2 regions of the Brevibacillus nigriterrae genome follow, and region 1 is predicted to be linked to the other one. Evidence: a T-box and tRNA genes for the amino acid it is inferred to sense, from the RefSeq annotation. Region 1 holds a T-box; the other holds one or more tRNA genes.
The links. A T-box is a leader RNA that pairs with one kind of tRNA and senses whether it is charged. The one in region 1 lies ahead of leuS (leucine--tRNA ligase), so its partner is inferred to be a tRNA-Leu.
Positions count from the first base shown of each region.

Region 2: it has a tRNA-Leu gene. The T-box ahead of leuS (leucine--tRNA ligase) is inferred to sense a tRNA for this amino acid. The anticodon was not compared.

Region 1 covers NZ_JBNCMT010000045.1:16,905-32,831, forward strand. The annotation lists gene ACPW7N_RS23905 (GGDEF domain-containing response regulator) at 1-659, shown strand, start outside; gene ACPW7N_RS23910 (serine hydrolase) at 713-1,519, opposite strand; gene ACPW7N_RS23915 (peptide ABC transporter substrate-binding protein) at 1,890-3,518, shown strand; gene ACPW7N_RS23920 (gamma-glutamyl-gamma-aminobutyrate hydrolase family protein) at 3,546-4,274, shown strand; gene ACPW7N_RS23925 (thiol-disulfide oxidoreductase DCC family protein) at 4,354-4,701, shown strand; gene ACPW7N_RS23930 (YqeG family HAD IIIA-type phosphatase) at 4,809-5,330, shown strand; gene yqeH (ribosome biogenesis GTPase YqeH) at 5,327-6,442, shown strand; gene ACPW7N_RS23940 (shikimate dehydrogenase) at 6,526-7,380, shown strand; gene yhbY (ribosome assembly RNA-binding protein YhbY) at 7,381-7,671, shown strand; gene ACPW7N_RS23950 (nicotinate-nucleotide adenylyltransferase) at 7,689-8,267, shown strand; gene yqeK (bis(5'-nucleosyl)-tetraphosphatase (symmetrical) YqeK) at 8,260-8,832, shown strand; gene rsfS (ribosome silencing factor) at 8,891-9,247, shown strand; gene ACPW7N_RS23965 (class I SAM-dependent DNA methyltransferase) at 9,251-9,994, shown strand; T-box leader at 10,058-10,308, shown strand; gene leuS (leucine--tRNA ligase) at 10,392-12,860, shown strand; gene comER (late competence protein ComER) at 12,910-13,731, opposite strand; gene ACPW7N_RS23980 (DUF485 domain-containing protein) at 14,191-14,508, shown strand; gene ACPW7N_RS23985 (solute symporter family protein) at 14,505-15,927, shown strand, end outside.
Region 2 covers NZ_JBNCMT010000005.1:50,024-65,950, reverse strand. The annotation lists gene ACPW7N_RS05280 (basic amino acid ABC transporter substrate-binding protein) at 1-629, shown strand, start outside; gene ACPW7N_RS05275 (amino acid ABC transporter permease) at 728-1,402, shown strand; gene ACPW7N_RS05270 (cold shock domain-containing protein) at 1,497-1,694, shown strand; gene ACPW7N_RS05265 (HD-GYP domain-containing protein) at 1,776-2,870, opposite strand; gene hpf (ribosome hibernation-promoting factor, HPF/YfiA family) at 3,101-3,649, shown strand; gene secA (preprotein translocase subunit SecA) at 3,814-6,339, shown strand; one part of gene prfB (peptide chain release factor 2) at 6,508-6,588, shown strand; one part of gene prfB (peptide chain release factor 2) at 6,590-7,627, shown strand; tRNA gene ACPW7N_RS05245 (tRNA-Leu) at 7,766-7,848, shown strand; gene ACPW7N_RS05240 (FadR/GntR family transcriptional regulator) at 8,035-8,823, shown strand; gene ACPW7N_RS05235 (lactate permease LctP family transporter) at 9,008-10,651, shown strand; gene ACPW7N_RS05230 ((Fe-S)-binding protein) at 10,792-11,526, shown strand; gene ACPW7N_RS05225 (LutB/LldF family L-lactate oxidation iron-sulfur protein) at 11,523-13,019, shown strand; gene ACPW7N_RS05220 (LutC/YkgG family protein) at 13,019-13,747, shown strand; gene ACPW7N_RS05215 (YciI family protein) at 13,864-14,133, shown strand; gene ACPW7N_RS05210 (c-type cytochrome) at 14,283-14,654, shown strand; gene argC (N-acetyl-gamma-glutamyl-phosphate reductase) at 14,768-15,808, shown strand; gene argB (acetylglutamate kinase) at 15,828-15,927, shown strand, end outside.

The sequences.
Region 1 (15,927 bases):
GTGGGGAAGAGTTCGTCATTTTGTTCCCAGCGACTTCCGCTGAGCAAGCCGCACAAATTATCGATTCCGTATTGCAACAGATCAGATTGACTCCAATCGTTTTGCATGACGGCTTGGAACTGTTCGTTACTTTTTCTGCCGGAGTTGCAGAATGGAATCCAGAAATGTCTGTGGAATCACTGGTACGTTTGGCAGATGAAGCCATGTATCAGGCAAAGAGACAGGGAAGAAATCGTGTGTTGATTTCCCAACTGATCGAGGAGCTAGAAGAGACTGTTGCGGACAATCGTCCCAAGAAGGTTTTGGTTGCCGATGACGACGAACTGATTCGTTCCTTCCTTATCGCCAAATTGACCGATTTGTCTCTGGAGGTAATCGAGGCAGGAGATGGAGAGACAGCTTATCGGGTTCTTATGCAGGAGCCCATTGATTTGTGCATTCTGGATGGGGTCATGCCTGATCTGGATGGATTCTCCTTGCTGGAGAGAATCAAAGCTGATTCATCGTTGTCCAAACTGAAAGTGCTCATGCTGTCAGGTAGAAAGAAAGAGGAAGATGTCATCCGAGGATTGCGCCTCGGTGCAGATGATTATATGGCCAAGCCGTTTTCATTGATTGAATTGGAGCTTCGAGTGAAACGACTGCTGGAAATATCGTAAAGATATAATAGAAAAACAGCGGGGGCAGAAATCCCGCTGTTTTTTTGCAATTTCTATTCCCGATATGTATCGTAGATCAACCGTACGATACGTCCGATGGTATCCTTGGCGAGCTTTTCCTCCACGTTTTTGGAGAGGAAAGACAGGAGGATTGCGGAATCTCTCACATACAAAATTCCGGTATCGTGATTGATATTGGTGACATTTCCTGTTTTGTTGGCGAGCTCCCAACGAGGCAAGGTGCCGATCGGATCAGAATCTGGATCAGGCAAATGATAGGGGATCGTATCACGGATTTGCTGTTTTTTGAGAATAGAGATCATCTGCAAGCAACTGTTGTAGGAAAGGATTTTTCCGTTCGCCATGAGTTTATACAGAGAGGCCATATCACCAGCAGTTACTTCATTGAGCCCTTCCAGTTCAGCGGGGATGATCATCAGTCTGTTGTAGAACTGGCTGTGAGCCATTCCAGTCTTGCGCATGATCTGACGAATCGATTCTACCCCTGTCTGATCAATCAGGATGTTTGTTGCGGTATTGTCACTTTGAATGATCATCAGTGTCACCAGATCGTAAATCGATAGAGACAAGCCAGGACTGAGATGCTGCAGGACACCAGAACCGCCTACGAGGTCTTCCTGACGAAGAATGTACTGATCTTCAAACGTGTATTTCCCTGCATAAACATCCGCAAATACGGACGCCATAATGGGCACTTTAATTAAGCTGGCTGCAAAGAATGGCTCGTCAGGATTTCTCTCAAATCGTTGATTGGTAAGTAAGTCTTCGATGACGATACCCCATGAACCACCTGCTTGATCTAGCAAAGTTTCGATTTGAGGTTGGATGGAAGCTAGCATAATTGCACCTCTTTTCACTTCTATTTTTTAGCGGAGATTCAAAAAGTCCGGGAAACATAGCGTTCGAATTTCTGCGTTGCATTGCCCCTCCGCTGCTCACGTAGACTCACCTACGTTCCGCTGCTCGGGTCTTCTGCGCCTTGAACTTCGAGGCTCTGTTTGTCCTCCTTTTTGAATTCTATTTTATAGACAAAATTTTCATAATATAATACTATAAATTAAACAATTTTTACGCAATAAGAAATGTTTTATTATCAATCAAGTATATATCAAACGGGAATGCTATCGTTTTTATATACATACTAAGCTTTCTTATTCGTAGCGTTGTTTTTTTATGCAAAAAATACAGAGAGTTTGAAGGGGGCTTGACATGCGTAAGTTTGGTTATGCATCGTTAGTATTTACGTTGGCCGCAAGTATTTTGTTCGCAGGCTGTTTTTCCCAACCTGCACCGACACCAGGAGCAGGAGAAAACAAACCTGCCGAGACCGCTGCACCGCAAGAGTTGCGAGTGAACATAGCAGCAGAACCTTCCACTGTTGACCCAGGTCTTGCTGAAGATATCCCTTCGATGTCAGTTGCCCGTGCAGCATTTGACGGATTGCTCCGTATCGGTACAGACGGAAAACTTCATGAAGCTGTCGCTGAGAAGTATGAGGTATCTCCTGATTTACTGACGTACACGTTCCACCTCCGTGACACCAAATGGAGCAATGGTGACCCGGTAACTGCTCAGGATTTCGAATTTGCTTGGAAGCGAGTGCTCAATCCTGAAACAGCTTCCGGTTACGCATACCAAATGTACTACCTCAAAAATGGGGAGAAAGCAAATGCCAAAGAAGTATCACTCGACGAGGTAGGTGTAAAAGCGACTGACGATAAAACACTGGTTGTCACGCTGCAAAATCCATCTCCGTTCTTCCCTGAGCTGATTGCATCCGTAACCTATTTCCCAGTGAATAAAAAGGTAGTGGAAAGCAATCCGAAATGGGCATCCGAAGCGGCTACCTACGTAGGTAACGGCCCATTCGTGATAGACAAGTGGGAACACAAATCGCAAATTGTTTGGAAGAAAAATGACACGTATTGGGATAAAGACAGCGTAAAATTAAGTAAGATGACGTATAACATGATCGAGGATGCCAACACCGAGCTGAGCATGTTTGAAGCAGGCGAGCTGGATTGGGCAGGTTCACCGCTTGGAGAACTTCCAGGTGATGCGATGCAGTCATTGAAAGACTCTGGCAAACTAAACAGCCAGGCGACTGCAGGAACTGAAATCTTTGTATTCAACACAACGAAAGTGCCTTTCACCAACAAAAACGTTCGTAAAGCATTTGCCTATGCGATCGATCGTAAAGCTTTGACTGAGAATGTTGTTACTTACAAAGGAACTCCAGCTTTGGGCTATCTGCCACCATCCATGGCGTTGAACAAAGATGGTTACTTCAAGGATGCAGATGTGGAAACAGCCAAAAAACTGCTGGCCCAGGGTATGCAGGAATTGGGCTTGAAAGAACTGCCGCCACTTGAAGTGCTTTACAACACAAGTGAAAAGAACACTCGTATGTCTCAAGCGATCCAGGATCAATGGCGCAAATCACTTGGTGTGGAAGTAACACTCAAAAATCAGGAGAATAAAGTAAAACGGGAACAAATGAAGCAAGGGAACTTCATTATCGGTCGTGGAAGCTGGATTGGTGACTTCAATGACCCAATCAACTTCCTCGAGTTATACCGTGATCTGGGTGGAAACAACAATGCTGCCTGGACAAATGCTGAGTTCAAAGACTTGCTCGTAAAATCTGCAACCGAGGCAGACACAGCAAAACGTACGGAATTGTTGAAGAAGGCTGACGAGATTTTCCATGATGAAATGCCAATTATCCCACTCTACTATTACACCTATGCTTGGGCGAAGGGTGACGGTGTAAAAGACGTAGTGATCGATGCACTGGGCTTCATCGATTTCAAATACGCATCCAACGAAAAGAAATAACATTGCGCAAGTTTTCTACAGTTGGGAGTGACTTGTTTGCGACCGATAATCGGTATTGCAAGTGCCAAGCGGTTTATTTCGGGAGATACATCTGATCAGTACTTTACGATTGCTAAGGCGTATACTGACGCAATCGTCAAGGCTGGAGGCATACCGTTCGTTCTTCCATTATTAAATGATGCTCCTTTCCAGGAAATGATACAATCGGTTGATGGTGTACTCCTGGCCGGGGGAGGCGATCCAGCTGCGCACTTGTTCGGAGAACCTCCTTTGGCTGGATTGGGTGAAGTGGATTATGAGCGTGATCTGGCGGAGATTGCAGTCATCAAAGAGGCGGTAGCACAACGAAAACCGATACTCGGCATCTGCCGGGGTCTGCAAATTCTCAACGTTGCGCTCGGTGGTACCCTGATTCAGGATATCCCCAGACAGGTTCCAGGTGCTTATCAGCACAATCAAATCGGGTCGAAATCGTATGGCTGCCATTATGTGACACTGGAATCGGGTTTTATTCGCGATGTTGTGGGTAAATCAGAAATACTGGTCAACTCATCACACCATCAGTCCATCAAGGAGGTTGCCCAAGGCTTCCGGGCAACAGCGTCTTCCCTTGACGGAGTAATCGAAGCGATTGAAAGTGAAGATGGATACCATGTAGGCGTACAATGGCATCCTGAGCGCATGTGGCCGCACAATACGGATATGTTAGAATTATTTCGGGCGTATATTGCAAAAGTGAGTAAATTAAAACAGTAATGACCGTTTTAAATAGGTAACCATAAAAGACCACTTGTTTCCTGGGTGGTCTTTTTGGTACTCAAAGGAGGCACCAATCATGGAGGGACCAGTAGTTTATTATGATGAGAACTGCAACCTCTGCCAGTGGCTCAAAAAGGTCTTTCATCGCATCAAGAGAGGATCACACAACATCGAATGGCGTCATTATGAGAATGCCCCTGTTTGCGGTATTCATGACACCTTCTGTGGGGAATCTATGACTATACAAACATCATCAGGAAAAGTGTATCGGGGATACCAGGCTGTACGAGAATTAACCGGGTATACGTGGCTGTTTCTCTTACGCCCGTTGCTCTACGTACCAGGCATTGATTGGGCAGGCGAGAAGGTATATCGTCTGGTTGCTCGTAACCGCTACCAACTCTTTGGAAAACACAAGGAGTAGAGAACCTTTTTTCTTTGCAAGGTAGTGGTGGAATATGGTATAGTAAGTCCCGATATTGGATACTGATTGAACCGCTGATCAGTTCTACCTCAAGTCGGAGGGGTTTCATGTTAGAGAAATTGTTACCGAATGAATTCGTCGATTCCGTCTTCGATATAGATGTTCAGCAGCTCCTTGATCGGAATGTCAAAGCGATTATTACGGATTTGGATAACACACTTGTTGAGTGGCATCGGCCTCTAGCAACGCCCGAAATCGAAGAATGGCTGATCAAAATGACGCAGGCAGGGATTCAGGTTACGGTTGTATCCAACAACAAGCAAAACCGTGTGCAAGCGTTTTGTGAACCACTTGGCATCAACTTCATCTGGTCCGCTCGCAAACCAACCAATCAGGCATTCCATAAAGCAGTTAAGGATATGAACGTGTCGATCGCTGAAACAGTTGTGATCGGGGACCAATTATTTACTGACGTCCTTGGTGGAAATTTGCTGGGGTTTCATACGATACTGGTCGTCCCAGTAACCAGCAGTGATGGATTTTTCACCCGATTCAATCGAAAACTGGAGAAGGTCGCTCTCTATTGGATGAAAAAGAAAGGAATGATCTCATGGGAGAACAGACCATGACCGAGCAAGATAAAATCTCATGCGCAGGCTGCGGCATTCCGATTCAGACAGAAGATAAATCAAAGCCCGGGTTTACACCCACCTCTGCTCTTGAACGTGAAATTGTCATTTGTCAACGCTGCTACCGGATCAAACATTACAACGAAGTAGCGCCTGTAGGCATGGACGATGATGATTTTTTACGCATATTAAATAGCATTGGAGCAACCGATAGCCTTGTCGTTATGGTTGTTGATATTTTCGATTTCCATGGCTCTTGGCTGAGAGGACTGCCCCGTTTTGTAGGCAAAAACCCAATTTTGCTGGTTGGCAACAAAGTTGATCTGTTACCTGCTAATATTAATGTAAACCGTGTGAAAAACTGGATGCAGCACGAATCCAAGGAGCTTGGCCTGAAGCCGGAAGATGTGGTGCTCGTCAGTGCAGCCAAAGGGATTGGCATCGATCAGCTACTTTCCCGGATTGGTCAACTGCGTAAGGGAAGAAATGTACATATCGTCGGGGTAACCAACGTAGGCAAATCTACGTTAATTAATCGCATTGTACGAGATTATGGCTCGACAGATATGGAAATCACAACTTCTCCATTCCCAGGCACAACACTCGACAAAATTGAAATCCCGCTGGAAGATGGAAGTTCCCTCTATGATACACCGGGAATCATCAATCGAGACCAGATCGGGCATATGATCAGTGCACAAGATTTACAGGTGATTACACCAAAGTCGCGGATCAAGCCAAGAGTGTTTCAATTAGACGACAAACAATCGTTATTCATTGGCGGACTTGCCCGTGTAGATTTTGTGAAAGGGGAGCATCAACCGCTCGTCTTTTACGTAGCCAATAATCTGCAAATTCACCGAACCAAGCTGGAGAAGGCAGAAGAGTTGCTGGAAAAACATCATGGCGGTCTACTCGCACCGCCTTCTGGGGAAGCAGCAAAACAACTTCCGCCATTTACGAGACACACATTAAAGATACAAGCAGGAACACCGACAGATATCGTCATTGCCGGACTTGGCTGGATCACGCTGCAAGGCAAATATCCTGCTTCTATCGAGGTCCATATTCCCAAAGGTGTTCGAATCGGAACTCGCAAGGCATTGATTTAATGGAGCGTGCTTTGCCCCTTCGCAAAAAGAAGGGGCTTTTGCAGTGGAGATTTATTTCGGGGAGAAGGGAGAAAGAAAAATTGATCATTACTAGCAAAACACAGCTTGTGGGGTTATTCGGCCATCCCGTCTCACATTCTCAGTCACCCTTGATGCATAATGCGGCATTTCGAGAAAAACGCTTGAATTATGCTTACGCAGCCTTCGATGTAGCACCTGAACGGTTACATGAAGCGGTTGCCGGGATTCGTGGCTTAGGTCTCCGAGGGGTTAACGTAACCATTCCGCATAAAATAACCATCTTGCCGCTATTAGATGAGATTGATCCGCTTGCGCTTCGCATCGGTGCGGTAAATACGGTTGTCAATCAAAACGGCCGCTTAATTGGCTATAATACAGATGGAATGGGATATGTTCGATCGCTTGTAGAAGAGACAGGGCTCCTTTTAGCTGATCAGGTAGTGACTCTTGTTGGTGCTGGAGGTGCCGCTCGTGCGGTGGCCTGCACGCTCGCAGATAAAGGTGTGAAGGAAATCCGGATTATAAACCGTTCCAGGGAGAAAGCCAAACTGCTAGCCGATCACTTGCGTCTGCTAGTACCAGCAAGCGCACTGGAACCGTCTGAATTTAAGGACGCCGTCCATTCATCAACACTATTGATTAACACGACTTCGATTGGAATGTACCCCAATATAAATGAGATGCCAATTGCAGCAGAGTGGCTGCACGATCAGTTGATTGTCAGCGACTTGATTTATAACCCGTTGGAGACCAAACTGTTAGCGACAGCAAAACAGGCTGGTGCACTCACCCATTCCGGGGTAGGAATGTTTGTCAACCAGGGGGCACTTGCTTTCGAGCTGTGGACAGGGGAAGAAGCACCAGTTGATTTAATGAGAGAAACTGTTTTAGCGCAATTACGTCAAGGAGGAAACTAGATGTTAACCGGAAAACAAAAAAGATACTTGCGTTCAATGGCCCACCACCTGACTCCGATTTTTCAAGTTGGAAAAGGTGGCGTGAATGAAAATATGGTCAAACAAATCAAAGAAGCCCTGGAGGTAAGAGAATTACTGAAGGTTTCTATTTTGTCGAATAATGATGATGACAAGCATGATGTAGCACATGCTCTGGCAGAAGGTGCGGACGCAGAATTAGTACAACTGATTGGTCATACTGTTGTATTGTATAAAGAATCAACAGAGCATAAGACCATTACACTTCCTTAAGGGAAGGAATCGTTTGCATGAAGAAGCGTGTAGGGATCATGGGAGGCACATTTAATCCCATTCATAACGGACACCTATTGATTGCAGAGCAAGCGAAAGAACAGATGAACTTGGATGAAATCTGGTTCATGCCTGCCAGAATCCCGCCGCACAAGCAGAATACAGGAATAGTTTCGGTGGAGCACCGGGTGAACATGGTCAATCTGGCTATCGCCGATCATCCGCAGTTTTTCCTCTCAACGATTGAGCTGGACCGGGAAGGACCGTCCTATACAGTCGATACGCTGGAAGAAGTAACGGCAACCTATCCTGACTTCTCGTTCTTTTTTATCGCAGGTGGGGATATGCTGACAACTTTGCCCAAGTGGCATCGATTTGATGATCTGGTGCAACTCGTACAGTTTATCGGCTTTGATCGCCCGGGGAGCTCCTTCGAACGAATGGATAGTAAAGCGAACATCACCTACCTGACGCTTCCCAAATGGGAGATTTCATCAACAGGTATTCGAGAAATGGCTAAGCGGCACCGCAGCCTGCGTTACCTTGTTCCCTCTTCAGTAGAAAGCTATATAAAGGAGCAAAAACTTTATGATTAAAGGGACTCAGCGTGACAAGCTGTTGACACAAGTTCGTGCACAAATGAATGAAAAGCGGTATGTTCATACGCTTGGGGTTGCCGAGACCGCCCGATCGTTGGCAGAAAAGTACGGTGCTGATCCTGATAAGGCCGAGCTTGCCGGATATGTTCACGATTATTGCAAGTGCTGGCCTGTGACAAGACTTCATGAGTTTTTACTTCGCTATGATATTGCGCAAGATATTGTTGATGGGGAAAAGGAACTGTGGCATGCGTTTGTCGGAGCCATCGTTGTACAAACCGAACTGGGGATCACAGACACTGATATCCTTCAGGCGGTTCGTTACCATACTACAGGCAGAGCAGGAATGTCACTGCTTGAAAAAGTGGTCTGTGTAGCCGATTATATCGAACCGAATCGGGATTACCCGGGTGTAGAAGAGGTTCGCAAGCTGGCCGAAACCAGTCTGGATCAAGCACTTGCCCAAGGGTTAGGGTCTACGATGCGATTCCTGCTCGAACAGAAAAAATCGATTCATCCACTGACCTTGTTAGCATATAACGACGTCATTTCCAAACGATAAAACCAAAGACGTTTTTCATAGAAAAGAGCTCGAAAGTGAGCGAATAAGGAGGAATTAGATGGTACATGTAGTGGAAGACTTGGCGAAATTGGTAGTGAAAGCGGCAGAAGATAAAAAAGCAGATAAAGTGGTGGTAATGGACATTAGCAAGCTGTCAGTCATTGCTGAGTACTTCATTATCTGTAACGGAAACAACGAACGTCAGGTTCAGGCGATTGTAACGGAAATCCGGGATCAAGCTCACAAAAACGGTTACAACGTAAAAGGAATTGAAGGCGCTGAAGAAGGTCGTTGGGTATTGGTTGACCTCGGAGATGTAGTTGTACACGTATTCCATCGGGAAGAACGCGATTTCTACAACATTGAGAGACTGTGGAGTGACGCCAACATTGTCACACTGACAGAAAAAGCGTAGACGATGGCTTACACGCACCTCGCTCAAGTATACGACGCCTTGATGCAGGATTCTCCTTATGATCGCTGGCTTTCCTGGGTCAGCGATTTTTGGCGTCAGCATGGACAGCCCAAAACGGTGATTGATCTTGGCTGCGGGACGGGAAGCATAGCGATTCCATTGGCAAAACAGGGGTACTTGGTGTATGGAGTAGACCTGTCAAGTGAGATGCTGGCAATGGCCTATGAAAAAGCGAGTCACGAGCAAGTGAACATTCGCTGGCTCGAACAGGATATGAGTGAACTCAATGCACCCAAAGCAGATTCAATCATCTCACTGTGCGACTCGCTTAGTTATCTGACAGACGAGGAAGATGTGAAAAGCACCTTCCAACGAGTATTCGAACATCTCAATCCCGGTGGATACTTTTTATTTGACGTACATAGCCCGTTCAAAATCACACGGTTTTTCGGTGACAATACCTTTTCCCTGGTAGAAGAAGAGTTAGCTTATATTTGGAACTGTTTCTGTGATACTGACAGGCTTGAGGTTGAGCATCAGCTCACATTTTTTGTCCGCCAGAACAACGGCTTGTTTGAACGATTAGAGGAATCCCATTTCCAGCGAGCGTATCAGCCAACCAAAATGATTCAATGGTTGAGAGATGCGGGATTCACTGATCTGAAATTGACTGCTGATTTCGAGAATTTGCCGCCTCATCATGAGAGTGAGCGCCTATTTTATGTCGCCAGGCGTCCGCAAGATTGACAGCAACAGGAGTATTTGACTATAATCTTTTCAATGAATCAGATTGATTTTCGATAAAAATCGACAAATGCAACGATGAGGAGTAGTAAGCTCGACATTGGTTTTAAGAGAGTTGACGGCTGGTGTGAGTCAACCCGATGACGATCTGAACTCGCCTCTAAGCACTTTTGCCCAAGGATGACAAACCTCCTGGCTTGTTACCTGTGTAAGCAAAAGCGATTCTCTCCACGTTACGGAGATCAAGGAGGATGAATGCGTTGTAGCGTGTTCATCAATTTGGGTGGTACCGCGGGAAATTTACTCTCGTCCCTTTCAGCGTAAGGCTGTTTGTGGATGGGAGTTTTTTTATTTCGACCGTAAGTGGTATGGCGGGATTTCATTTAAGGAGGAACAAGAAATGGCAAGAGTGTACAATCCAGAGAACATCGAGCAAAAATGGCAAAACAACTGGGTCGAAAAGAAAAGTCATCGGACCAATGAAGATGAACAGAAACCAAAATTTTATTGTCTCGAACAATTTCCATACCCATCCGGAAGACTTCATATGGGGCATATGCGTGTATATTCCATCGGAGACATTATTGCCCGGTTGAAACGAATGAATGGATACCAGGTCCTGCACCCAATGGGGTGGGATGCATTCGGTCTGCCTGCTGAGAATGCAGCAGTCAAGTTTGGAGCAGCTCCGGCGAAGTGGACGTATGAGAACATCGATTTCATGAAACATCAGTTAAACCGTCTCGGTGTAAGCATCGATTGGTCAAGAGAGGTTACGACCTGTGCTCCAAATTACTACCACTGGACACAATGGCTATTCCTCAAGTTTTATGAAATGGGTCTGGCTTACCGCAAACGTGCTTTCGTCAATTGGTGCCCGGAATGCTCCACCGTATTGGCGAATGAGCAGGTAATTGACGGCTTGTGCTGGCGCTGTGATTCCGAGGTAACCAAAAAAGATCTGGAGCAATGGTTTTTCCGAATTACCGACTATGCCGACCGTTTGTTGACTGACTTGGATAAATTGGATCGCTGGCCTGAGAAAGTCCGTACGATGCAAAAGAACTGGATTGGAAAAAGTGAAGGAGCAAATGTCGATTTTACCATTCCTGAGCTCGGGGATGAGAAAGTTACGGTCTTTACCACCCGTCCAGATACCTTGTTTGGTGTGACTTATATGGTAGTCGCACCTGAGCATCCACTGGTTGAGCAGTTGATCGCAGGCAAGCCACAGGAAGCGGAAGTTCGTGGATTTGTAGCAGAGATGAAAAAAGAAAGCGATATTACACGCACCTCCACAGATGCCGAGAAAGTAGGACATTTCACAGGAGCGTATGCGAAGCATCCACTCACCGATGAATTGATTCCGATCTGGGTAGCCAATTACGTGTTGCTGGACTATGGAACAGGTGTCGTGATGGGTGTTCCGGCGCATGATGAGCGGGACTTTGCGTTTGCCAAGAAATACGACTTGCCAATCAAACCGGTCATCAATCCGGAAGATCCGAACATCATCGCAGACGAGATCGGAATTGCTGCTCCCTATACAGAAGAAGGTACTCTCATCTATTCAGGTGATTTTGATGGTTTGCCTAATCAGGAGGCCATCGGTGCTATCGGCAAGCATCTGGAGACGCTTGGTAAAGGCGGGTTGACCGTTTCGTTCCGCCTTCGTGATTGGCTTGTATCTCGCCAACGCTATTGGGGGGCACCAATTCCAATCGTCTACTGTGACAGTTGTGGTGTGGTTCCAGTGCCTTTGGAGCAATTGCCGGTTCGTTTGCCGGAGGATGTCGTGATTGACGGAAAGCGGAACCCGTTAACAACCTCCGAAGATTTCCTGCACACGTCATGTCCTTCTTGTGGTGGTCATGCAACACGGGAAACAGATACGATGGATACCTTTATCGACTCGTCCTGGTACTATTTGCGCTACACCGATTCAGGAAATGAACAACTTCCTTTCTCCAAAGAAAACGTAGACAAGTGGCTGCAAGTGGATGAGTATATTGGCGGAATTGAGCACGCGATCCTGCATCTCTTGTATTCCCGCTTCTTTACCAAGGTGTTGTACGATGCAGAGATGCTCTCCTATGACGAGCCGTTCCGCAGTTTGCTGACGCAGGGCATGGTGCTAAAAGACGGTGCCAAGATGTCCAAATCCAAAGGCAATGTGGTTAGCCCGGATGAGATGATCGAGAAGTATGGAGCCGATACGGTTCGTCTGTTTATTTTGTTTGCTGCTCCACCAGAGCGTGATCTCGATTGGACCGACACCGGAGTTGAAGGCAGCTTCCGCTTTTTGAATCGGGTATGGCGACTGGTAGACAGCTACGTGGAGCAAGGAACTCAATCAACAGTTCCTTCCTTGACGGATGACGCAGCAAAAGAGTTATACCGGATGACGCACTATGCGATCAAGAAGGTAACAGAGGATATCGGTGAACGTTATACCTTTAATACAGCGATCAGTACGATCATGGAGCTTGTCAATAAACTGTATGCATACCCTGCTGAAGCTGATAGAGGAACATACGGATATGCGATTGAAACATTGCTCGTCTTGTTGTCTCCGATCACACCGCACATTACTGCAGAACTGTGGGAAATGACAGGACACACCACATCCGTTCACGAACAAAGCTGGCCAGCCTATGATCCACAGGCACTGGTCACTGATCAGGTGGAAATTGTCATTCAGATTAACGGCAAATTGCGTGATAAGCTTGTTGTGGCAAACGGGCTGTCCAAGGAAGAGCTGGAGCAAATCGTTCTTGCGCATGATCAAACCAAACAGTTGATCGAAGGTAAAGAAATACGCAAAGTAATTGCTGTTCCAGGGAAATTGGTGAATATAGTTGTAGGATAAGGAAAAGACTCACTCCGAGCAATGGAGTGAGTCTTTTTTGGGCGAAAGATTACTCAACAAGCTGGCTCTTCATCTCATCGCAATCTTCTTCAAACTTGGCATGTGTTTTATGGAATACTTCATTGAATACACCCGGGATATGTTCTTGAAGGGCGGACAATCCTTCACCTGTTATGCCTTTTGGAACACAGACCCGTTCCTGGAGAGCAGGGAGGGAGAAGATCTCTTGTTTTAGTAAATCAGCGAAACCAATGACCATCTGAGTAGTCAAGTAGGTGGCTGCCTCTGGAGAAATCTTGTAGTCCTGCACGGCAGACTCAATCATTTGTTGCAGGATATAACTGAGGAAAGCAGGGCCACAACTGCTGATATCAGAAGCAATTCGCAGGAACGTTTGTTTTACTTCAATAGGGCGAGAAATATGGGAGACAAGTGAAAGAATCGTTTGGCGGACTCCTTCTGTCACCTGTGAGCCAAACTCGATCAGCGTTAAACCACTACTAGCGGCATTTGTAATACTCGGAACGACCCGAATCACTGGACAAGGTACCAATTGTTCCAGATCAGCTATGTCAACCGGACTGGTAATGGTAATGAGAATCTGCTCTGCCCTGAAATGCTGCTTCACTTGTTGGAGCACCTGACGATACTCAAACGGTTTTACACAAAGAAAGAGAATGTCGCATTTTTCAACAACTTCACTATTACTTTCTGCAATCGAAATGCCTCGATACTCTTGTGCTAAAGAAAGTGCTTTAGAGGGCGTGCGATTGTAGGCAATGATTTGTTCAGGGGATAAGGCACGGGAAGTGATAAATGAACGAATCAAAATACTTCCCATACTGCCCGTACCAATAAATCCAACTTGCATAAATAATCCCTCCACAAGTCATCTTCTCATACAAATCATATGATGAGAGGTCTTGGCTCATGCCTGACAACATACTAGAGTGTCTGGATGTTAATAAAAATACATAGAAATAAATAAAGTAAACCAGGTTAAACAGCAAGTAATAACCGACAAGTATATATTATTCTGATATACATAAGATGTGACTTTATGCACAATTTTTGTAACTGTTATTCAAAAAAAAATAATTCGAAAAGAATAAATATTGATAAAATTCAAAATATGATATAAATTACTTTTGTGAGGATAACAGGACAATTTGTTGAAAACGCAAACAAATCTAAAGTTGGGGAATAATTCCAGTTTAGCGATTGAGGAGGTGTTTTTATTTTCATCGGATTCGGTATGAATGAATGACTCTCCAATATTTAGTAAGATGTCTCTCACAAAAAAAGTATCTAATATCAGGAGGGGATCCTATTGACGAAAAAGGATTGGAAGAACGTTGAACAATCATCTTCATTCCAAGAACTAATCCGCCAAAAGAAGGCATTTATCATTCCTGCAACGATATTTTTTATCATTTTCTACTTTACTCTCCCCATTTTAACCGCTTATACAACTATCCTGAACGGCAAGGCAATCGGAGTGATCAACTGGGCTTACATATATGCTTTTGCACAATTTGCTATGACGTGGATTCTTTGCCATATGTACATGAGCAAAGCCAATCACTTTGACAAGCTCGTTGACGAAGTGAAGAAATCTGCGTCAGAGAAAGGAGTGAAAGCTGGATGAATGCAACTGCATTTTCATTCTTTATCGGAATTATCATTTTAACTCTTTTAATTACTTATTGGGCTGCCAAGAAAAATAACTCAACGAGTGAATTCTATGTTGCAGGTGGGAATATCACGGGCTGGCAAAACGGCTTGGCTATTGCAGGAGATTACATGTCGGCAGCTTCCTTCCTCGGAATCGCAGGAGCGATTGCACTTAACGGTTTTAGTGGATTCTTCTATTCGATTGGTTACCTCGTAGCCTATCTGGTGGTACTCTTCCTGGTAGCAGAGCCACTCCGTAACCTTGGTAAATACACAATGGCAGACATGATCGCTGCCCGTTTCAATGCAAAAGCCATTCGCTCGACTGCCGCTCTCAACACATTGGCGATCAGCACATTTTACATGATTGCCCAGTTGGTTGGTGCAGGTGCTATTATCAAACTGTTACTCGGGATTGATTATTCAATAGCCATTATCATCATTGGTATCCTTATGACAATCTACGTAGTAGCAGGTGGCATGCTCGCAACAACATGGGTACAAATTGTAAAGGCCGTATTGTTGATGGGTGGTACATTTGCGCTTTCTCTAATGGTTCTCGCCCATTTCGACTTCAATCCGGTTGGATTATTTAACGAAGTGGCAGCAAAGGTAGGAGAGAAGGCTGTACTTCCTCCAGCACCTACTACATTCCTCGCAGGAGTAGATGTTGTTTCCTTGAATCTTGCATTAGTACTTGGAACCGCAGGACTGCCTCATATACTCATCCGATTCTTATCCGTACCGAATGCGATAACAGCTCGAAAATCGATCGTAATTGCAACATGGATTATCGGATTATTCTATCTGATGACACCAATTCTTGGTTACGGCGCTGCTTACTTTGTTGGTTCAGATGCGATTGTAGCAGCTAATAAAGCAGGTAACCTAGCAGCTCCGCAATTAGCGGCATTCCTGGGAGGCAATATCTTCCTTGCGTTCATCTCTGCTGTAGCATTTGCAACCATCCTGGCTGTAGTAGCAGGTTTGGTTATCTCTGCGGCAAGTGCGTTTGCGCATGACTTCTATTCCAATGTATTGCGTCAAGGCAAAGCAACTGAACAAGAACAAATGAAAGCGGCACGTTGGGCTTCTGTAGGGATTGCCATCTTCTCCATCCTGTTGGCTCTTGGGGCGAAGAACTTCAACGTTTCGTATCTCGTTGCCCTTGCATTCTGCGTGGCAGCAAGTGCGAACCTGCCAGTTATTCTTCTGACGATCTTCTGGAAGAAATTCAATACATCGGGAGCGGTCGCAGGGATGTTGACTGGACTGATCGGCTCGGTTGGATTGATTCTACTCAGCCCGAACGTCATGGGTGAAGCAGCCATCTTCCCGTTGAAAAATCCAGCCGTTATCTCCGTGCCACTCGGATTTTTGGCCTGCTATCTCG
Region 2 (15,927 bases), on a different contig from region 1:
AGAAGATGGAAGCGGACAAAATCACTGGATTTAGTATTGATGTGATTCAGGCTGTTGCAGATGCCGCCGGATTTAAAATTGAAGTCAAAAATACTGGTTGGGACCCGCTGTTTGACGGAGTCGATAAAGGTACTGTTGATGCAGGAATCTCTTCTATTACAATTACTGAGAAACGCAAACAGTCATACGATTTCTCTGATCCGTATTTCGATGCAAACCAACTGATTCTTTTACCTGAAGATTCTACAGTTACAAAATTAGCAGAATTGAAAGGCAAAAAGATTGGTGTGCAAACAGCGACAACAGGTGAAGAAGTTGTGAAAAAGGCTTTCGGCGATACCTATGAAGGAATCAAAGGCTATGATGATACACCATCTGCAGTTGACGATTTCTTCAATGGCCGTGTTGATGCCGTGGTAGCAGACAATGGTGTAGTAGCTTACTTTGCAAACAAGATTGAAGGCAAGAAGTTCAAACTCGTCAAAGATGATTCATTTGAAGCAGAGCACTACGGAATTATGGTGAAAAAGGGGAACACGGATCTCTTGAACAAAATCAACCAAGGTCTCAAAACAATCAAAGAAAATGGCAAGCTCCAGGAAATTCACAAAAAATACTTTAACGAATAGGTAATCTGCAGAAGCGTAGAGGTGGGTGCGTCTCGTGGCGTACCCATTTTTTCTGCAAATTGTTTGGACATTAACTGGCTAGAAGGAGGGAAGGGCTCATGGATTGGAGCGTTATTTACGATTACAGAGAGCTGTTTATTAGAGGTATTTTCTATACAATTATTCTGACCAGTGTCGCAACCTTAATCGGGACCTTCCTGGGGCTGTTTATCGGATTAGGGAAGATGTCAGACAACAAAATTTTTAAGGTTCCAAGTGCTATCTTTGTTGAACTGTTTCGAGGAACACCTTTATATGTGCAGATTTTAATTATTCATTTTGCAGTCATTCCTTCTATCTGGAAGACCTTTTTCCCAAATGATGTTCCTCCTGAGGCTCTCTTCTCCGGCTTTGTAGCGTTATCACTAAACGCAGCAGCTTATATTGCAGAAATATTCCGTGCGGGTATTCAATCCATCGATCCCGGTCAGATGGAAGCTGCACGCAGTTTGGGGATGACCAGAAGTATGGCCATGCGTCTAATTATTGTCCCTCAGGCTTTTACAAGAATGCTTCCAGCACTTGGTAATGAATTTATTGCCTTGTTAAAAGATTCTTCCTTGGTAGCATCAATTGCTGCCACTGAATTAACCTATGCTGCAAGCAATGTCGCCAAAAATACATTCGAGCGTTACCCTGCCTATTTAACGGCTGCGGCATGCTATTTAATTATGACATTATTCTTGTCCAGAGTAGTGGTTAGAGGGTTGGAAAAGCGCTACACACCGCGCTAAGTTCGCAATTTGACTTCACCAGATTGCAAGTGATATATTCGAAAAGTGAGACATAACACTCATATTAGTTTTCAAACAGAAAGGAATGTTTTACATGCAAGGTAAAGTAAAATGGTTTAATGCAGAAAAAGGTTATGGTTTCCTCGAGCGTGAAGACGGTGGCGACGTATTTGTACACTTCTCCGCAATCAAATCTGAAGGTTTCAAAACACTTGAAGAAGGTCAAGCTGTTGAATTTGATATCGTTGAAGGCGATCGTGGTCCTCAAGCAGCTAACGTAACAAAGCTGTAAGCCTGAAAACGATTTCCCTAATAATGCCAACAACCCCCCTGAATCATCAGGGGGTTTTACTTTATCTAGCCTATGCATCGATTATCCGATCATCTTCTCTATGGAAACTCCACGATACTTCCTCAGATCAATGTACTGCTCGTTTTTACGCACAAGTGGTCTCATCGGCTCATCGGTATGAATCAACACCACTTCTACAATGTCTCCATTGCTAAGTATTGCACGGCGACCCACGTATAGGAGAGCGATGTAATTAATAAACCGAGTGACAATTTCAACATTAAGCTGTCCACGGCAAGTCGCTTTCCAAAGAATTTGGGCAGCCTCGTACGGTGACCTGCGTGTCTTGTATATACGGTCCGAACAGATAGCGTCAAAAGTGTCTGCTACGGCAACAATCTGTGCTTCAATGGGGATGAATACCCCAGAGCGTCCTTCCGGATAGCCAGACCCATCACGGCGTTCATGGTGCAACAAGGCAACCTGTGCCAATAAATCGTGGGTCCCTTCCATCTGTTGAAGCAGCTTAAAGCCGTAAGTTGTATGGAGTTTCATCAGATTGAATTCTTCCTCCGTAAGCTTTCCAGGTTTCATCAGTATCTCCTGGGGTATTAGCATTTTACCAACATCGTGGAGGAGCCCAGCCTGTCCCAACAAAATGATCTCATCACGAGTTCTTTTCATTAGCTTGGCGATCAGCGCACACAAGATTCCTACATTGATGGAATGGCGGTAAGTATAATCTTCTGACCCCTCTACAAGGTAAAGCGGATGAAAGATTCCGGTTTGCTTCAAAACTTGGTCAAGCAGGGGAAAGAAGGCATCTGTAAACTGTTCCAGCGGCGGAATATACACTTCTGTAATCTTTCCAAAAAGGGACTTGGTCCGCTCCATTGCCTCACTGTAGCGTTGAGATGCTTCTGGTGTGTGGGCTAACAGTTTTTTGATTTGTACATGAAATGGTTCGTCTAAGGATTCATTTCCAACGGGTCCGAGAACTTTGAGTTCCGTAATCACATCGAGACTAACCTCATCAATTCCGTGAGCTTGAAGTAAGAAAACATCAGAATGATTCAACAAGCTACCGCGGGATAGAAGCAATAAGCCATTGCGATTATAGACGTCATCAGCAAGTAATTTTCCTACTAAAGATAAGTCTACTTTTGAGTGAGGCATGCTTTGGACCTCCGTTGGTCGGTTAGTTTTAGGAAAAATGTATCTGAATAGGATTATTATAACAAAAATCAACATTCTTTTTTGTCAAATTGTGCATATTTTATTAAGATTTTTCGTGTTATTTTGTGAATTTGTAAAAAATGACTAAAAAAATAATTAAGGTAAATAGAAGGATTTTAACAATGTGTAAGGAATATATAATACATAGAAAGGTAAGGAGGTAAGGGCAAATGAACTTTAATATTCGTGGTGAAAATATCCCTGTTACTGAGGCCCTCCGAGATTATGTGGAGAAAAAAGTTGGTCGTTTGGACCGTTATTTCGACACAGAACAAAAAACTGATGTGAATGTAACGATGAGAGTCATTCGTGGTGAATCTACAATTGAGGTTACAATTCCGATGACTGGCGTAATCCTTCGCGCTGAAGAAACGCACACAGACATGTACGCAGCAATTGATTTGATTAGTGAAAAATTGGAACGCCAAATTCGTAAGCATAAAACAAAAGTGAATCGCAAATTACGACATGATGCTGATAATAAAGTGTTTTTCCGTGAGGCAGCTCCCGTAGCAACTCTGGATTATGAAGAAGATATTGATATTGATATCGTTCGTACCAAACGCTTTAATCTTAAACCGATGGACGCTGAGGAAGCAGTACTCCAAATGGATCTTTTGGGACATAACTTCTTCGTATTCCAAAACAGCTCTACCAATGAGGTAAACGTTGTGTATCGTCGGAATGATGGACGTTTCGGGTTGATTGAACCGAAATAATTGAAGTAACTTTCAAAAATCGACACAGGGAGTAGCTAATTGGCTACTCCCTTTACTTGTGTTTGTTCGTTCTCTTTTGCTACAATTAGTTTTTAGATGAATGAACTTTACTTTGAGATAGAGGCGGCTTTCCCGGGTAGGGGAACCGTGGAAGGGGTGTCCCTATGCTAGGGCTTGTGAAAAAACTGTTCGGTGATACAAGCGAACGTGAAGTCAAAAAGATGTTTAAACGAGTGGAGAAAATCAATGCTCTGGAAACCGAGGTCAAAGCGTTATCTGATGAGCAGTTGAAACAAAAAACGGCCGAGTTCAAACAACGCCTGCAAAACGGTGAAAAGCTCGATCATATTCTTAACGAAGCTTTCGCTGTAGTACGTGAAGCGTCTTGGCGTGTACTGGGCATGCGTCATTTTGATGTACAGTTAATTGGTGGTATGGTCCTGCAAGAGGGACGTATTGCCGAAATGAAGACAGGGGAAGGGAAAACCCTCGTTGCGACTCTGGCAACCTACCTAAACGCACTTCAGGGCAAGGGCGTCCACGTTGTAACAGTGAACGAGTACTTGGCAGAACGTGACTCGACGACGATGGGTAAGCTGTATAACTTCCTTGGCTTGACTGTTGGAATCAACAAAAACGGTTTAAGTGCCGAAGAAAAACGCGAAGCTTATCATTGCGATATTACTTATGGTACAAATAATGAATTTGGCTTCGATTACTTGCGTGACAACATGGTTCTGTACAAAGAGCAGATGGTACAGCGCCCACTGTTTTATGCAATTATTGACGAGGTTGACAGTATCTTGATCGACGAAGCACGTACGCCGTTGATTATTTCGGGTTCAGCCAATAAGTCCACTGAGCTGTATCATATTTGTGCTCATTTTGTGAAACGCCTCAAAGAAGAGGAAGATTTTACTATTGATGAGAAGTTAAAAATCGTCAGCCTTACCGATGAGGGTGTTGAGAAGGTTGAGAAAGCCTTCAACATCGACAATCTCTACGATACAAACCACATGATGCTGAACCATCACATTACATCTTCATTGAAGGCTCAAGTGCTTTTCAAACGAGATGTAGACTATGTAGTTCAAGAGGGCGAAGTTGTTATCGTAGACGAATTCACTGGTCGTCTCATGGTGGGTCGTCGTTACAGCGATGGATTGCATCAGGCGATTGAGGCGAAAGAAGGCCTCCGTGTTCAAAGTGAGAGCATGACGCTTGCGACCATTACGTTGCAAAACTACTTCCGTATGTACCAAAAGCTTGCTGGTATGACTGGTACAGCGAAAACGGAAGAAGAAGAGTTCAAAAACATCTATGGCTTGGATGTTGTAGTGATTCCGACCAATCGTCCAGTAATTCGTAAAGACAATCCGGACCTGATCTTCAAGACGGAAGCCGCCAAATACCGTGCAGTTGTAAATGAAATCGTAGAAAAGCACAAAGAAGGGCAACCTGTACTGGTTGGTACGATTTCCATTGAAAACTCTGAGCGTCTTTCGAAGATGTTGAAGCAAAAAGGAGTACCACATAACGTCCTCAATGCGAAACAACACGCTCGTGAGGCCGAGATTGTTGCTCGTGCTGGTCAATATGCTGCTGTAACTATTGCAACAAACATGGCAGGTCGTGGTACTGACATTCAACTGGGAGAGAGAGTTCCTGACGTAGGTGGACTTCACATCATCGGTACCGAGCGCCATGAGAGCCGTCGTATCGATAACCAGTTGCGTGGTCGTTCTGGTCGTCAAGGGGACCCGGGTTCTTCGCAATTCTTCTTGTCGTTGCAAGATGAGCTCATGCGTCGTTTTGGTGCGGAGAACATCATGAATATGATGGATCGTTTGGGCATGGAAGAAGACATGCCAATTGAGAGCCGTCTCGTTACTCGTGCGGTAGAATCTGCACAAAAACGAGTTGAGGGCTCCAACTTCGATGCTCGTAAAGTAGTTCTCCAATACGACGACGTGATGAATCAACAGCGTGAAGTTATCTACAAACAACGTCGTGATATTCTTGAAAAAGAAGACTTGCAGGATATTGCTATCAAGATGATCTACAGCGTCATCGAACGTACAGTGGAAGCCTATTGTCCAAAAGAGGAAGTTCCGGAAGAATGGGATTTGCAAGGACTGCTGGACTCTGCTAATAACATTTTCATAAATGATGAAGCTGTACAATTGAAAGATCTCAAAGGAAAAGAAGCCGAAGAGATTGCTGAGTTCCTGACCGCTGAAGTAGACCGTCAATACGCAAAACGTGAAGAAGAGATTGGCGAAATGATGCGTGAATTTGAGAAAGTGGTTGTTCTGCGTGCAGTGGACAGCAAGTGGATGGATCACATCGATGCGATGGAACAATTGCGTCAAGGTATTCATTTACGTGCTTATGCACAAAATGATCCTCTCCGTGAGTATCAATTCGAGGGGTATGAGATGTTCCAGGCGATGATTGCCAACATCGAGGAAGAAGTTGCGATGTACATCATGAAGGCTGAAGTTAGCCAGAATCTCGAGCGCCAGGAAGTAATCAAAGGCCAGGCAGCTCATCAAGAGCAACTGAAGACATCAGGGCCATCCGAGCGTCCAGTCAGCTCCACTTCGGGAGATGCTGACTCTGAGCCGTTGAACCGTGCGCAAAGACGTGCTGCGGAGCAAGAGAAACGCCGTCAGGATAAACGTCGTTAAAATAGGGATTTGAAAGCAAAGCACCATCGGTCCGCAAAGGAAGATGGTGTTTTGTGATTCAACTGGTTGCACTCCCCTTAAAATCAGATACAATAAAACAATAGCAAAAAAAGGTTAAGAAAAACGCCATCACGTTTTTCATATCATATGCAGAGGTGGTTTTGGAAAATGGCTCTGATTGACGTGGCAGATGTCAAACAGGAAATGAGCACCATGGCTAAACGATTAGCGGATATCAGGGGGTCTCTTTGACCTGCCTGTGAAGCAAGAACGAATTGGAGAATTAGAAGAGCGGATGATCGCCCCAGATTTCTGGGATGATAACGATGCAGCACAAAAGACGATTAGCGAGTTGAATGTGCTCAAGGGCCTCGTAGAAACGATGGGGAAGCTTGATACCGCATACGAAGATTTGCAAGTGATGCTGGAGCTAGCAATCGAAGAAGGTGAGGATTCCCTTATCCCTGAGTTGTACGAAGGGACGCAGGAACTAAAGAAGAGCTTTGAGAGTTTTGAACTGGAGCTCTTGCTAAGTGATCAGTATGACAAAAATAACGCAATCCTAGAATTGCATCCTGGCGCAGGCGGTACCGAATCACAAGACTGGGCTGAGATGCTTCTCAGAATGTATACACGTTGGGCAGAAAAGAAGGGCTTCAAGGTGGAGACTCTCGACTATTTGCCTGGGGATGAAGCGGGTGTAAAGAGTGTTACGCTTTTAATCAAAGGCCATAACGCATACGGTTATTTGAAAGCAGAGAAAGGCGTTCATCGTCTGGTGCGCATCTCGCCGTTTGACGCCTCGGGTAGAAGGCATACTTCTTTCGTATCCTGCAACGTACTGCCTGAAATCGAAGACGACCTCGATGTCGATATCCGTACAGAGGATCTGAAGATTGATACGTACCGTTCAAGTGGAGCGGGGGGACAGCACATCAACACCACAGACTCCGCTGTACGCATTACACATCTGCCATCCGGAATTGTGGTAACATGTCAAACAGAACGTTCTCAGATTAAAAACCGTGAGCGGGCCATGAAGATGCTTGCGGCAAAACTGTTTGAGCGCAAACGAGAGGAACAGGAGAAGACACTGCAAGCCATTCAAGGGGAACAAAAGGACATTGCCTGGGGCAGTCAAATTCGCTCCTATGTATTTCACCCGTACTCCCTCGTAAAGGACCATCGGACCAACATGGAGGTGGGTAATGTGCAAGCCGTGATGGACGGGGAGCTGGATTCATTTATTGATGCTTATTTGCGTTCGCGCTTGAATACAGGTGAATAAGTGTTCGTAATAAACAGAGGGAGCTACTAGGTGTGCTCCCTCTCAATTATTTTTGTTGACATGTTCAAATCAATTACTTGATTCCAGTGAAGGTTTCTGTTAGACTTAGAACTCGTCAGGGTATTCTTACCCTGCCAAGCGGGTGTGGCGGAATTGGCAGACGCACCAGACTTAGGATCTGGCGGGCGACCGTGGGGGTTCAAGTCCCTCCACCCGCACCATACATAAAAAAGTAACCTTTGATTGCTGAGTGCAGTCGAAGGTTTTTGTTATTTTATGGATATTAAAATTTTTTTAGTGCAAGTGAGGAACATCACATCCCGGATCGTCACAAATCTGATACAATCATTTCAGTTATCAGTCAAGAATTGTACTTGACGATTTCTCTCTTTGCTGGGAGCAGGTTATTGACAGAAAACTACGACAGCTTGTATGATAGCTTCATGAACAAGTCATCTGATGACCACAAGAGTATGAAAGCTTGTGAGGTACTTATGAAAGCGATTCCACGTTTTAAAGTTCGCAAGACATATGAAGAAGTAGCAGAATACTTAAAGAATCAGATTGTTTCAGGGGTCTATCAACCAGGAGACCGTTTACCTTCTCTTCGTGAGCTGGGTGAAACACTTGGAGTAGGGCAATCGACCGTGAGAGAAGCAGTTGGTTCTCTCAAAACAATCGGATTGGTCGTTATCAAGCAGGGAGAAGGAACTTTTGTTTCTCGTTATGAACCAGAAGAGTTGCTCTCCGCATTTGAAATGACGAAAACGATTACAAAACAAGATATCATCGATCTTTTGGAAGTGCGCAAGATCATCGAGACAGGGGTTGCCCGTCTTGCAGCTACACGCAGAACCGAAAGTGATATAAAAAAAATCGAAGAAGCCCTTCGTGAAATGGAAGAGGCATTAGAAAATGAGCATTTAGGAGATCAGGCAGATTGGAAATTCCACTATGCTCTGTCTTGTGCTACCCATAATGCTATGTTGGAGTCTGTCATGCAATCAATTTCTGAAACGATGAGTAAGACTTTGAAAGCAAGCAGAGAGAGATTATACCAATCAGTTGATAACCCACGCCGATTGTATCAAGAACACTTTGATATTTATAAAGCTGTCAAAAGTGGGAATCCTAAGCGTGCAGAAGAGGCAATGCTTTATCATCTCATTGGGGTAGAAAAAGAAATGTTGAAATAGAAACAAAACGGTCATAACCGTTTTGTTGCCCGCAAGCGGTCACATCCACTTTTATAAAAAACGTCGAGACGTTTTTTACAGAAAAAATTTTCGGAACAGTCATCTGATGACCTGATTCTCAGAACTGTTAACAATTGTGAAGTTATGCTGATTTTTCAGCTAACGATAGATTCAAATCAAAAAAATGATAAAAAGAGGTGTTGTTATGACATGGACTCAGGTCTATGAGCCGCTAGGGAGTATTTTGGCGTCTTCTTTCGCTGCACTTATCCCAATTATCTTCTTCTTCGTGGCTCTCGCTGTATTCCGCATGAAAGGATATACGGCTGGCGCAATTACAGTAGTACTTGCTGTATTAGTTTCTATTTTTGTTTACAAAATGCCAGTTAACTTAGCCTTGGCTGCAACCGTTTACGGTTTTGCATACGGTATATGGCCTATCGCCTGGATCATTGTAACCGCTGTCTTGCTTTACAAAATCACTGTTAAAACTGGTCAGTTCGATATTATTCGTTCGTCCGTTATCTCCCTTACTGAAGACCAACGTCTTCAAATGATTCTTGTCGGTTTTTCTTTCGGTGCATTCCTTGAGGGTGCTGCAGGTTTTGGTGCTCCAGTTGCCATCACTGCAGGTCTCTTGGTAGGTTTAGGTTTTAACCCGCTTTATGCGGCAGGTCTCTGTTTGATCGCAAATACGGCTCCAGTAGCTTTCGGTGCGATGGGTATTCCGATTACAACTGCTGGTCAGATCACAGGAATTGATCCATTCGAAATCGGTGCGATTGCTGGTCGCCAGTTACCATTCCTTTCCTTGTTCGTTCCTTTCTGGTTGGTATTCATCATGGACGGGTTCCGTGGCGTGAAAGAAACATGGCCAGCTTTATTGGTAGCAGGTGGAGCTTTCGCTATCACTCAATTCTTCACTGCTAACTTCATTGGTCCTGAGCTTCCTGACATTACATCAGCACTTGCAAGCTTGCTCGCTCTTGCATTGTTCTTGAGAGTTTGGAAACCAAAACGCATTTTCCGTTTTGAAGGACAACAACAAACAATTAAAGTTGATAAGAGCTACACTGCTGGACAAATCTTCAAGGCTTGGTCTCCATTCTTAATCCTGACTGCAGTAGTAACTGTATGGAGCTTGCCTGCTGTAAAAGCACTTTTAAAAGCAACTACAATCGTTATCCAAGTCCCTGGTCTTCATAAAGTAGTACAAAAAGCAGAACCTATTGTTAACAAAGTAACTCCTTATGCTGCTGAATTTAAGCTTGATTTTATCGCTGCAACAGGTACAGCTATCCTGATCGCAGCTTTGATCTCCATGGTAATGTTGCGCATGAACTTCGGTACTTTCCTTTCAACTTTCAAAGAAACGATTGTTGAATTGAAATGGCCTATTGCTACAATCGGATTAGTACTTGGCTTTGCTTACATCGCTAACTACTCTGGTCAATCTGCAACTCTCGGTCTGTTACTCGCTGGTTCAGGTGCTTTGTTCCCGTTCTTCTCTCCATTCCTTGGATGGTTGGGAGTATTCTTGACTGGTTCTGACACGTCCAGTAACGCATTGTTCTCCAACTTGCAACAGGTTACTGCGAATCAAATCGGTGTAGATGACGGATTGCTCGTAGCTGCGAACTCTACTGGTGGTGTAACCGGTAAGATGATTTCACCACAATCCATTGCGGTTGCTTGCGCATCTGTAGGCTTGGCAGGTAAGGAGTCTGACTTGTTCCGTTTCACAGTGAAACACTCACTCTTCTTTGGTACAATTATCGGTATCTTCACCTACTTGCAAGCTTACGTAATTCCTTGGACACTACCATAGGATTTCGTAAATAAATAAAACTATACTGTCCCATTAGGGAGGACGCCGGCAACAGACTTTCAATAGTCCGCCCGACGTTCTCCCTCTTAGTTTGTTGTATATCATCAGGTTAGGAAAAGATGGAAGTGGAGGTTACCAGAATGAAAGTATCTTTATTTATTACATGTCTCTCCGACGCCATCTACCCCAAGGTAGGCGAGGCAATGGTACGTATCCTCGGTCGTTATGGAGTAGAGTTATCTTTCCCAGAGACACAAACGTGCTGTGGTCAACCAGCGTTCAACAGTGGGTACTGGGATGCTGCCAAAGAAGGCGCCAAAACGCTAATCGAATCATTCGAGGATAGCGATTTTGTTGTTTCTCCGTCTGGTTCTTGTGTGGCGATGATTCACCATCACTACCCAATCTTGTTTAAGGACGACCCAGTTATGTTGAAGAAGGCAATTGAGTTAAAAGAGAAATCATACGAATTCACTCAATTCCTTGTGCAAGTACTGGGCGTTACTGATTTGGGAGCATACTTCCCGCATCGTGTTACGTATCATCCATCCTGTCACGGTACTCGCATGTTAGGTATCAAGGATGAACCATATACGCTTTTGAAAAATATCAAAGGTTTGGAGTTTGTTCCACTTCCATTTGCTGAAGATTGCTGTGGCTTCGGTGGTACATTTGCTGTAAAATTGCCAGATATCTCAGGGGCTATGGTATCTGAAAAAGTGCAACACGTCATGGAAACAGAAGCAGAAGTACTCTGTGGATTAGATATGGGGTGCTTGATGAACATTGGTGGTCGTATGAGCCATGCGGGTAAACCAGTTCGTGTCATGCACTTGATTGAGGTTTTGTATGAAGGGGTGAAACAAGGCGTATGAGTGGATTTGAACCAACGATTCCATTGGAAGAACGAGCAAGAGTTGCCTTAAATGACGACTTTCTGCGAAGCGCTGTTCGTTTTACAACCGAAAAATTACGCAGTGGTAAGAAAAATGCTTCTGAAGAATTAGGGAACTGGGAAGATTGGCGTACTCGTGGACGTGACATCCGCCTGCATACCATTGCTCACCTGGATTATTATCTATCCATGTTTGTGAACAATGTTAGAGCAGCAGGTGGTCACGTACACTTTGCTTCAACGGCAGAAGAAGCTGTAGAAATCACAATGAAAATTGCGGCAGCCAAAGAAGCAAAGTCTGTTGTAAAGTCCAAGTCCATGGTTTCGGAAGAAGTTCATATAAACAAGTTCTTTGAAGAAAGCAAAATTGAAGTAGTGGAGACGGACCTTGGCGAGTACATCATTCAGTTAGCGGGTGAAACACCGTCTCACATCATCATTCCAGCGATCCACAAAAACAAACAGCAAGTGGCAGAATTGTTCTCTGCGGAAGCAGGTAGACAACTTCCTGCTGATACACAAATTCTTGCCGGTTTTGCTCGTTCCAAACTTCGCGAGAAATTTCTCGAAGCAGATATTGGGATGACTGGCTGTAACTTTGCCATTGCTGAATCTGGCTCTATGGTAATTTTCTCCAATGAAGGTAATGGCCGTATGGTTAGTACTGTGCCGAAAACCCAGATTACAATGATGGGTATGGAGCGTATCATTCCATCTTGGGAAGACCTGGAGACAATGGCTACCTTATTGCCGCGTTCTGCAACAGGACAAAAACTTACTGTATATATGTCTGCAATCAATGGACCACGTCGTGAACAGGATTCTGACGGTCCAGAAGATATGCATATCATCATTATTGATAATGGCCGTTCTAGACAGTTGGGTGATCCTGAGTTCCAGGAGGTTCTCAATTGCATCCGTTGTGGAGCATGTCTGAATGCTTGTCCTGTATATCGCCATGTGGGTGGTCACGCATATGGTTGGGTGTACAGCGGGCCAATCGGAGCGGTGCTTACTCCTCGTTTAAATGAAGATATCGACAAATGGGGCGAAGTAGCCAATGCATCCAGTCTTTGCGGCGCTTGCTGGGAAGCTTGCCCTGTGAAGATTCCTTTGCATGATATGCTGGTGTACATTCGTCGTCGCAATGTTGAGGCGGATGTGGTAAAAGGATCCGAAAAGCTTGGTATGAAGGCATTTAAAATGGTTACTTCCAATCATAAGTTATATGGACGGGCAATCAAGCTTGGGCGAATTGGACAAATGCCACTTGTGACGAACGGAATGATCAAGTCTCAAATTGGTCCACTAAAAGGATGGAATCGTTATCGTTTTGCACCTTCCTTGGCGCAAAAATCATTCCGGGATTCTTGGAAAGCGTTGGATCACGACATCCAGCGTGAGATGAAGGCTATGTCACCTGAAATGAAAAAACGAATGGAAGATATCGTGGCTAAACGGAGGAACAAATAATGAATGCGAACAAGGGTAAGGAGATTATAGATGAATTAGATCGACTGTCGAAAGCAAAAGAAGAGGCATTCTTTCAACATATAGCAAACCGTTTGGGCAGACAAAGAATAACGGAAAAACCTGTTCAACCGGTAAGAGGTGTTCCGGATTTCTGGAAGTCCTACCATCTTTCCGAGGAAGAACGGATCGAACTGTTCATGAAGAACTGGCAGGCAATGGGGGGCGATGCAAAGCGCTTCGCAACCAAGGAAGAGCTGGTTGAGCATATGAAAGGTATCGCTACCAGTATGTCTGCACGCAATCTCATTCGTGCCAACCATCCTTTCCTCGAGGAACTCGGAGTCGATGCTGCGCTTGAAGGCGTTGATATGACTGTTTGGAAAAAAGACAGTCCAGTTGATTTGCTTGAAAAAGCGGCAGGCGCTGATATTGGTATCACGGTAGTTGATTTTGCTATCGCTCATACGGGGACAGTAGTGGTGACATCTGGACCGGACAAAGGTCGCTCACTGAGTCTGTTGCCAACTGCGTTTATGGCGATTATCCGTGCAGAAGATATTCGGACGCGTATGGGTGAAGTAATGACAGAAATTCATAAATGGAACGGAAACGGCATGCCAGCAGGTATTCACTTTATTACTGGCCCAAGTCGATCGGCAGACATTGAGAATGACTTGACTATCGGGGTTCATGGACCGGGGATCGTGTTTGCCTTTATCTTAGGATAAAGGCAAGTTCACATTTTCTTCACATATTCGTCACGGAATCTTATTTATTAGGCGTGGTATACTTTTCCAAGGAATAGTAGCCACGTACTTCATTTGTTGGCTCTAGGAGGATGGACATGCTATACGTTGCGATGTTACCCATTATTGATCCTGATTTAAATGCCAAAGAGCGTCCTGCTCATTTAGACTACATTAACAAGCTGTTTTTGGAAGGCAAAGTAGTAATGGCTGGTCCTTACACGGACAAACGTGGAGGAATGGTCATTTATAAGGCTGATTCACTGGAAGAGGCGAAGTTGTTAGCACAAGCTGACCCAGCCGTTACTTCTGGTGCTCGCACACTGGAATTGCGTGAATGGAGTCCATTGGAATTCCCGCTTAGTTAATCACTACTTTTTCCATTTTGCAGATGATTGTCACAGCTTTTTTTGTGGAAAGCTAGTAGAGTCTAAGTTAAGGAAAAGCCTCCTCTTTTCACAGTGGAAAGAGGAGTTATACATAGCTTTTCTCACGATGAACCTCAGGAGGGAATATAATGAAACGTTTTGCACCATTTATGTTGGCTGGAGCAGTGGCTCTTGTATTAACCGCATGTGGAGGAGGAAACCAAGCTCAACCACCAGCACAACAACCTGCTACTCAACCACCAGCAGCGACTGCACCATCTACTGGAGCAGGAGTTGACACAGCTAAAGCGGAAGGTACTTACAAACAATCCTGTGCTGGATGTCACGGTGTTGACATGGCAGGACAAGTAGGACCTAAGCTTTCTGACATTGGTGCTCGTTTGAGCAAGGACCAAATCGCTGAGATCTTGAAAAATGGTAAAGGTGGCGGCATGCCTGCAGGACTTGTTCAAGGCGCTGACGCTGACAACCTTGCAGCTTGGTTAGCTGAGAAGAAGTAATTTGATTTGTAAATACCTGTTATAGACAACCACTTTCCTTGTGAGAGTGGTTGTTTTTTGTTTGAATTTTTATTATTATTTATGTATAAAAATACAGAAAGAGGAGAGAAGAGATGCTGCGTGCCGGAATTGTAGGTGCTACTGGATATAGTGGAGTAGAGTTAATCCGTATTTTGTTAAACCATCCTGAGGCCGAGATTAGTCGATTGTACTCCAGCTCAACGGAAGGGGCAGCACTGGCTTCCCTTTTTCCACACGTACAAGGGTTAGCCGTACCGAATCTGGAGAAGATCGATGCGGGGGACATAGCCGCACATAATGACGTCATCTTCTTGGCAACTCCTGCAGGTGTCAGTGCGGAATTGACACCGAAACTGCTGTCACATCAAGTCAAAGTAATCGATTTGTCAGGTGATTTCAGACTTCGATCTGCTTCGGTATATAAACAATGGTACAAAAAAGAGCCTGCTGATGAAGCACTATTGCAGCAGGCGGTGTTTGGTCTGCATGAGTGGAACACAGAGAAAATAGCAAATGCACAGTTGATTGCCAATCCAGGGTGTTATCCGACAGCAACTTTGCTTGGCTTATTGCCTTTAGCCAAGTCAGGCTGGGTTGATCCCGCCAGTTGGATCATCGATGCGAAATCAGGCGTCTCAGGAGCAGGCAGAGGTGTATCCCTGGGTGTTCACTTCAGTGAAGTAAATGAAAACCTGTCTGCCTATAAAATTGGTGTCCATCAACATACACCTGAAATCGAACAGGAACTGGCTTTGCAAACAGGGCAGGAAACAATGATACAGTTCACTCCCCATCTGATTCCGATGACGAGAGGAATTCTGGTTACGGCCTATGCTACATTGTCTGAAGCAGTAACGGAAACCGATATACAAAAGCTGTATGAAGAAACTTATGCGGAGAAACCGTTTGTCCGAATGAGAACGTTGGGTAGCCATCCTCGAACGAAGGATGTGTATGGCTCCAATTTCTGTGATATCGCTATTCATCTCGACAAGCGTACGGGTCGTGTAATAATCATTAGCGTGATTGACAATGTAGTCAAAGGAGCGGCTGGTCAGGCTGTTCAGAATATGAATACGATGTTTGGGCTAAAGGAAACGACTGGGCTTTCGATGGCTCCTGTTTTTCCGTAAGTGGGGGTGTGAAAAGAAAATGTCATCAATTATTGTCATCAAATGCGGTGGTAGCACGATGGAGCAACTTCCTCCTTCTTTTTTCGATACATTGTCAGACTTGCAGCAACAAGGCAAGA